DNA from 2 places in the Mesorhizobium sp. M7A.F.Ca.CA.004.06.1.1 genome. Region 2 is predicted to be linked to the other one. Evidence: riboswitches for the same ligand, from Rfam matches in the RefSeq annotation. Region 2 holds a riboswitch; the other holds the start of a gene.

Region 1 (3,806 bases), on a different contig from region 2:
AGATCGGCCGGTCGGTGTCCATCATGATGCGGACCTGGCCGTTCATCGTCTTTCGCATGATCGTCTATTTCGGCATCACGCTGGCCTACATTATGGCGACGGGCACCGGCGCCTCGGTCGGCTATGGCGTCGGCCATATCTCCACTGATCCCGACGGGCCCATGTCCTTTGCCCTGTGGGGCGGCGTGGTCGGGTTTGGCCTCGTCTCGATCGCTGTGTATTGGATCCGCGAATACATCCTCTATGTCGTCAAGGCCGGCCACATCGCCGTCATGGTTCATCTGATCGACGGCCGCGACATTCCCGGCGTCAGGACCAGATCGCCTATGCCAGGGATATCGTGACCCAGCGTTTCGCCGAGGCCAACATCCTTTTCGTCGTCGACCAACTCGTCAAGGGCGCCATCCGCGCCATCACCGGCCTGCTCGGCGGCATCGCCGCCTTCCTGCCGATACCGGGCCTGAGCGGCCTGGTCTCCTTCATCAACACGGTGATCCGCCTGTCGCTGACCTATGTCGACGAGATCATCCTCGGCTACAACATCCGCATCAATTCAGCCTCGCCCTTCGAGACGGCGCGCCAGGGCGTCGTGCTCTATGCCCAGAACGGCAAGGTCATGGTCAAGAACGCCGTCTGGCTGGCGGTCATCATGTGGGGCGTGTCGTTCATCATCTTTCTGATGATGCTGGCGCCTGCCGGCGCGATTCTGTTCCTGATGCCTGGCCAGCTCGCCGGCTGGGCTTTTGTGCTCGCCATCGTCTTCGCCTGGGCATTCAAGGCGGCATTCATTGAACCCTTCGCCATCGCCTGCCTGATGCAGGTCTATTTCAAGACCATCGCGGGCCAGGTGCCGGATCCGGCCTGGGACGCCCGGCTGGCCGAGGCGTCGTCGAAGTTCAGGGAGCTCAAGGACAAGGCGCTCGCCTCCTTCGGCGGTTCGCGCTGGGCTACGGCCGGCGCCACACCCTGATCGGCCGGGCGGGTGATGTCTGGTGAGGCAGAAACGGTGTTGAGGCGCGCCACGGTGGATTTGAGCTGTGTCTCGCCTTGCCCGGAAAAGGTCTCGCTCATGATCAGCTCCGGCAGCGGCAGCCGCCGTCCCCAGCCATGCGTTTCAAGGTCCGGTTTGGGAGCGAACTCGGAAACACGGCCGACGCAGAGATAGGCGATCGGCGTTACGTGGTCCGGAATGGCCAACAGCCGCTTTAGCGCCTGCGCTTCGATGATGCTGACCCAGCCTACACCGACGCCCTCGGCACGCGCGGCCAGCCAGAAATTCTGCACCGCGCAGACGGTGCTGTAGAGATCCATCTCCGGATTGTGCCAGCGTCCCAGCGGCGAACCCTTCGAGCGCTGCCGGTCGCAGGTGATGCAGATGTTGAGCGCGCTTTCGCAGATGCCTTCCAGCTTGAGCTTGCGGTAGAGTTCCTGCCGCTCTTCGTCGATCGCCGGCAGTTCCTGCTCGCGCGCGGCCAGGAACAGGTCGCGCACCTCCGCCCGTCGCTCGATGTCACGAATGACAATGAAATTCCATGGCTGCATGAAGCCGACCGATGGCGCGTGATGGGCAGCAAGCAGCAGCCGCGCCAGCACGTCGTCATCGATCGCGGTGGGCAGGAAATGGCTGCGCACGTCGCGCCGTGTGAACATGGCGCGATAGACCGCATCGCGCGCACTCTGGTCAAATCCGTCGCCAACAGCAGCGGTCAGGTGTTCCGGCATCGCTTGTCCCCTTGCGATTGCAATTGATATCATCCGCCTGACCATGCGGATGACGATGCCTGCCAGGCCGGTCTTCTGGCTCGGGATCAACCCGCGTCCGGTGCCTTCCCGTCATCGACAGTGGCATTTACCGGCGCGGTCCCCCTCACAGCGTTGGGCACGCCACGGAATTCAACCGTGTTCCCGATTCTCCCGCTTGCGGCGGGCACCAGGCAGTACCAAAAACCTTACGCCGAAGTGCTGAGGACGCCAATGCTTGCAGCGACGCGAATGGACGCAGTCGCGATTTTCCCCAGTCATCGGCCGCCCGTGCATGGCCTTTGTCGATCCGGGTCACTAGATTAGGACGATGACCACCCGTCTCTACACCCATCCGATCTTCCTCGAGCATCTCACGCCGCCCGGACATCCCGAGCGGCCCGACCGCTTGCGTGCCATCGAGCGCGTGCTCGATGAGGAAGCCTTTGCCGGGCTCGATCGTATCCAGGCGCCGGAAGGCGACGAGGCCACCATCCTCTACGCGCATCCCGCCGATTTCGTCGCCCGCGTGCGCGCCGCCATTCCCGACGAGGGGATTGCCCGCATCGATGCCGACACCACTGCCAGTCCGAAGAGCTGGCAAGCGGCGATCACCGCGATCGGCGCCGCCAACGCCGCCGTCGATGACGTCTTTTCGGGCCGCGCCGACAACGTCTTCGTCGCCGCCCGGCCGCCCGGCCATCATGCCGAAAAGACCACGGCCATGGGCTTCTGCCTGTTCAACACGGCGGCGATCGCGGCGCGTTATGCGCAGAAGAAACACGGTGTCGAACGCGTTGCCATCGTCGACTGGGACGTGCATCACGGCAATGGCACGCAGGACATTTTCTGGGACGATCCGTCGGTGCTCTATTGCTCGACACACCAGATGCCGCTTTATCCCGGCACCGGAGCGAAGAACGAAACGGGCGCCGGCAACATCGTCAACGCGCCGCTGGCGCCGCAGACTGGCAGCGAGGTGTTTCGCGATGCCTTCCTGTCGCGCGTCCTGCCCGCGCTCGACAATTTCGCGCCCGACCTGATTATCATTTCGGCGGGGTTCGACGCGCACCACCGCGATCCGCTGGCCGAGATCAATCTGACCGAGGATGATTTCGATTGGGCGACCGGCCAACTGATGCAGCGCGCGGCACGCCACAGCGGCAACCGGCTCGTCAGCCTGCTCGAGGGCGGCTACGATCTGCAGGGATTGGCATTTTCGGTCGCCGCCCATGTCGGGCGACTGATGAAAGGATGAATGATGGCCGATGAGACCAACGAAGACGTCAAGGCGATGAGCTTCGAGCAGGCACTCGATGCGCTGGAGAAGATCGTCGATGATCTGGAGCGTGGCGACGTGCCGCTCGACCAGTCGATCAAGATCTATGAACGTGGCGAGGCGCTGAAGGCGCATTGCGACCGGCTGCTGAAGGCCGCCGAGGACAAGGTCGAGAAGATCAGGCTGTCGCGCGACGGCAAGCCGGTCGGAACGGAGCCGCTCGACGCGGATTGAGGCCCGGTCCGAACATAGGCTCGCCTCACCGGTTTTTGGACATGATCATGATCGAGGATATAACTCGTCCCGATTGAAACAGCTCAAGGACAAGAGGAGATACGGAAGCGATGTGCAGAAACATCAAGACCCTGTTCAATTTTGATCCGCCGGCAACCCCTGACGAGGTGCGCGACGCGGCTCTTCAGTTCGTCCGCAAGCTGAGCGGAACGACGCGACCCTCGAAGCAGAACCAGCACGCCTTCGACCATGCCGTCGAAGCCATCGCGGCCTCGGCGCGCGAACTGCTCGATTCCCTGGAAACCCATCAGCATCCGCGTAATCGCGAAGAGGTGGCGGCCAAGCTGCGGGCAAAGGCGGCGATCCGCTTTGCCTGACGCGGCCAGGCGGCCTTCGACGGCCGACAAGGAGAGTCCATGAGCTTCTTCCCCGGGAAAGACCCTGAGGCAGGCGACGCCTTTGCCAGCGACCAGATCGAATTGATGGTCATTCCGAACGCCAAGGACATCGGCGGTTTTCAGGTGCGCCGTGCCCTGCCGACGGCAAAAAGGCG
Region 2 (3,806 bases):
GACTCATCTCGACATCGCCCGCGACCTTCCTCACCTTGCAGGTGCCGCACAGGCCGAACTCGCAGGCGGCGGGAATCCGCACCCCAGAGGCGCGTGCCGTCTGCAGCACGGTCTGGCCGGCGACGCATTCGGCATCGACATCGGAAAGCGAAAACCGGATCGGTGTCACGGCCTCGACGGCAGCAGCAGCGCCGTCCTCCGCCGGCGGCGAGAACGGCGCCGGGATTTCCTCCACGGCAGGCGCAGCAAAGCTTTCCTGATGGTATTTCGCCATGTCGAAGCCGGCGGCGTCCAGCATGCCGCGCACGGCGCGCATGAAGGGATCGGGGCCGCAGCAGAAAATCTCGCGCTCGCGGAAATCGGGCGCCAGCAATGGCAGCCGGATCGCGTCGATGCGGCCCATATGGCCGAACCAGCCCTCGCGGCTCGACCGCTCCTCGATCATGAAGCCGAGCGACAGGCCGGGCATGCGGCTGCCGAGCAGCTCGAGTTCCTTGCGGAAAATGATCTCTTCCGGGCGGCGCGCACAGTTGACGAAGCCGACATCTGTCCATGGCGCACAGTCGTTCAACCAGCGCAGCATCGACATCATCGGCGTCACGCCGGAGCCCGCCGAAATGAACAGATATTTGGCCGCCGGGTGGCTATGCAGCGAAAAATCACCGGTCGGCCCATAGGCCTTGACGTGCGAGCCCGGCGTCAGATGGTCGAACATCCAGCGCGTGCCGGTGCTGCCCGCCTGCGCCTTGACCGTCACCGCGATCGAGAATGGCCGCGACGGCGAGGACGACAGCGTGTAGGTGCGCATCAGCGGCCCGTCCAATGTCGGCAGTTCCAGCGTCACGAACTGGCCCGGCTTGTAGCGGAACCAGGTCTGGTTGTCGGAGCGGAAGGTGAAGGTCTTCACGTCCGGCGCTTCGTCGCTGACGCCGATCACTTCCAGCACCTGCAGCCGGTCGTTCCAGGGCGTCATCTGGTCGAGATGGCGATAGAGGCCAAGGTCCGTCATCGCATTCATCCTCTTGTCCCCTGGGCTAGGCGACGCTGCGCAGGGCCGGCCGGCCGCCTTCGGCAAGGCGCGGCCCGATGAACGACGTGTACCACTCGACGAACTGGATCACGCCGCCCTCATGCAGCTCCGAATAGGGGCCTGGTTCGTAGGCCGGCGACAGGATGCCGAAGGCGTTTTCCTCGACGATGCGGCGGTCCTGGTCGTTGGTCTCGGTCCAGACATGGGTGAGCTCAGCGAGGTCGTAGTCGACGCCTTCGACCGCATCCTTGTGGACGAGCCATTTCGTCGTCACCGCGGTTTCCGTGGCACTGATCGGCAGCACGCGGAAGGTGACGGCATGGTCGCCGAGGATATGGTTCCAGGTTGTCGGATAATGATAAAGCAGCAAGGAGCCGATGCGGTCGGTTGAAACGCTGTCGGACAGGTTCTTCTTCACCGCCCGTTTTCCCGTCATGGTGTAGCTGACGGCATCGCGCAGCAGCGGCGCGCGGGTGGCGCGGTACTGCCCTGCCGGATCGATGCGGAATTTGCTCGGCAAGCCTGATGCCTCGCATCTGGCCCAGTGCGCGACCATCTCGGGGTCGCTGTCGGCGCCGTTGACGCCGGTCACGGTCGGCGCCTCGGGGAAGGTCTTGCACAGCTCAGGGTGATTGGCGACGCAGTGGTAGCACTCGCGGTTGTTTTCCCAGACCAGCTTCCAGTTGCCCTTCTCGATGATCGTGCTCTCAAAGGCGATCTTTGCCTCACGCAAACGGTGCGGCAAAAGATAAGGTTCGATCATCGCCCGCATCGGCGCGAAATCCGCCGGCTCCTTGGCCAGGCAGATGAAGATGTAGCCGCCGACGCTCTCGCAGGCGACCGGCTTCAGGCCGAAATCACTCTTGTCGAAACCGTCGGCCATCTGGCGGGCAAACAGCAGGCGGCCGTCCAGCTCATAGGTCCACTGATGATAGGGGCAGACGAGCTTTGCCGCCGTACCCTTTTCCGCGTTGCACACGCGGCTGCCGCGATGGCGGCAGGAATTGTGGAAGGCGTTGATCTTGCCTTGCTGGTCGCGGACAAGGACGACCGGATAGTCGCCGATCTGCACGGTGATGTAGCTGCCCGGCTTCGGCAGTTCGCAATCATGGCCGATGAACAGCCAGTCGCGATACCAGATCAGCTCCATGTCGAGCTTGAAGTAGTCTGGATCGGTGTAGAAGGGCTGCTCCAGCGAAAAGCCTTGCCGGCGCCCCTTCAGGAGCCTCAGCATGTCGTTGCGGGTATCCATGTCCTGTCCTCGTTTCTAAGGACTGAACTGGTGGTGATGGAGGAAGGATTGAAACGCAGGCCGGCTAGGTGCCGGAAGCGCTATCCACCTCTTGACCGCCCACCGCGATCAGTCGAGTCTAAAAATCTCGGGCTGGTTTCCGGGCTCTGGAGTTGTCCTTGCGGACCATCGCGACACCTTCCCAGGCAGTTGCCCAGTGGTCTCCCGTTGCGACTTGAACTCCACCACCGTTGCGGGGGCAGCGCCGGATTCTGACCGGCTTCCCAATTCTCCGCCTCGTCGTCACGAAGCGGCACCTGAGATGGGTATGATCTAACCACGATCGCTGGCGCGCCGTCGGCATGAAAACGACATCGTATCCATGCGGCGCGACACGGCATGCGAAACGTCACCGCAGATCGTCGCGGGCCGAAATCCCGCCTCCCGGGCGGCCATTTGCCGGCTGCGATCTTCCCGAGTCCGACCCTTGGCGGGGGTCAAAAAAGGTTAACGGTTTCGAAAAGTGACTATTAGCTTGACCTAAAATCGAACCGAACGGTTCGTTTCTGTTGACGGTGCGTGCAGGACGGTGTGAACGCCGGGCCTTTGAAACAGTCAGTGATCCATCGGATGGTTAAACTTAACATGCTGATATAGAGAGGAAAAATGTATCTCTAGATTCCCCTGGCACAATTTCAAGGTGTGGATTCATGGTCCACACGGAACAACTTCGTGATTGGAAAAGGCGGGGTTGCCCTCCCACATCGGGGCTGTCCGAACGACGCGATTTCATTTCCAAGACACGCCGCTAGACGGACGGAAAAAGACGATACTGGAGTACAAAAATGAAAAAGATCATTCTCACTGCCGCAGCCCTTCTGGCCATTTCCGGCAGCGCCTTCGCTGGTAGCGACCACTACGGTTCGAACGCCGCGGCAGCCACTGCTGTCGACAGCTCGTACACCGCTTCGACCAAGAAGTCGGAACCGGCTGCTCAGGCGCCTGCCCAGGGTGCTGACCACAACCTCTTCGGCAACAACTAACAGCCGATTCCCAGTCGACGGCGGGCTCGCCCGCTGCCCTGGCGAAATTCAGACATTCGAAATTCAGACATTCAGGAGTATTTAAGATGAACAAGATCCTCATTGCTGCCGCCGCCGTTCTGGCCATCACCGGCAGCGCTTTCGCGGGCAGCGACAACTACGGTTCGAACGGCGCCAACCAGCCTGCCGCCGCTGTGGACCAGTCGTACACGGCTTCCACCAAGACCTCGGAACCGGCTGCCCAGACACCCGCTCAGGGCAGCGATCGTAACCTCTTCGGTCGCTAAAACCAATTTCGCAAGCGACGGCAGCTGTGCCTGCCGTCTGGCGAAATCCAGAATTCAGGAGACTAAAATGAACAAGATCCTTATTGCTGCCGCCGCCGTTCTGGCCATCACCGGCAGTGCTTTCGCCGGCAGCGACAACTTTGGCTCCAACGGCGCCAACCAGCCTGCGGTTACTTCGGTTGACAGCGCGCATACGAGCTCGGTCCGCAACAGCG

Evidence for each region. Region 2 has a riboswitch for cobalamin ahead of EN906_RS09005 (aromatic ring-hydroxylating dioxygenase subunit alpha). Riboswitches for the same ligand answer to the same signal wherever they lie in the genome.
Region 1: it holds a riboswitch for cobalamin, as region 2 does, so the genes downstream of both, bluB (5,6-dimethylbenzimidazole synthase) here and EN906_RS09005 (aromatic ring-hydroxylating dioxygenase subunit alpha) in region 2, are expected to answer to the same signal.

What each region holds. Positions count from the first base shown of each region.
Region 1 is NZ_RZPQ01000102.1:3,252-7,057, reverse strand. Features, by position in the region: partial or broken gene EN906_RS09255 (hypothetical protein) at 1-970, shown strand, start outside; partial or broken gene bluB (5,6-dimethylbenzimidazole synthase) at 1,093-1,722, opposite strand; cobalamin riboswitch at 1,770-1,950, opposite strand; gene EN906_RS09245 (histone deacetylase family protein) at 2,072-2,998, shown strand; gene EN906_RS09240 (exodeoxyribonuclease VII small subunit) at 3,002-3,253, shown strand; gene EN906_RS09235 (DUF2277 domain-containing protein) at 3,364-3,630, shown strand; gene EN906_RS09230 (pirin family protein) at 3,670-3,806, shown strand, end outside.
Region 2 is NZ_RZPQ01000099.1:63-3,868, reverse strand. Features, by position in the region: gene EN906_RS09010 (hybrid-cluster NAD(P)-dependent oxidoreductase) at 1-1,009, opposite strand, end outside; gene EN906_RS09005 (aromatic ring-hydroxylating dioxygenase subunit alpha) at 1,035-2,282, opposite strand; cobalamin riboswitch at 2,395-2,597, opposite strand; gene EN906_RS09000 (DUF680 domain-containing protein) at 3,107-3,304, shown strand; gene EN906_RS08995 (DUF680 domain-containing protein) at 3,391-3,591, shown strand; partial or broken gene EN906_RS08990 (DUF680 domain-containing protein) at 3,659-3,806, shown strand, end outside.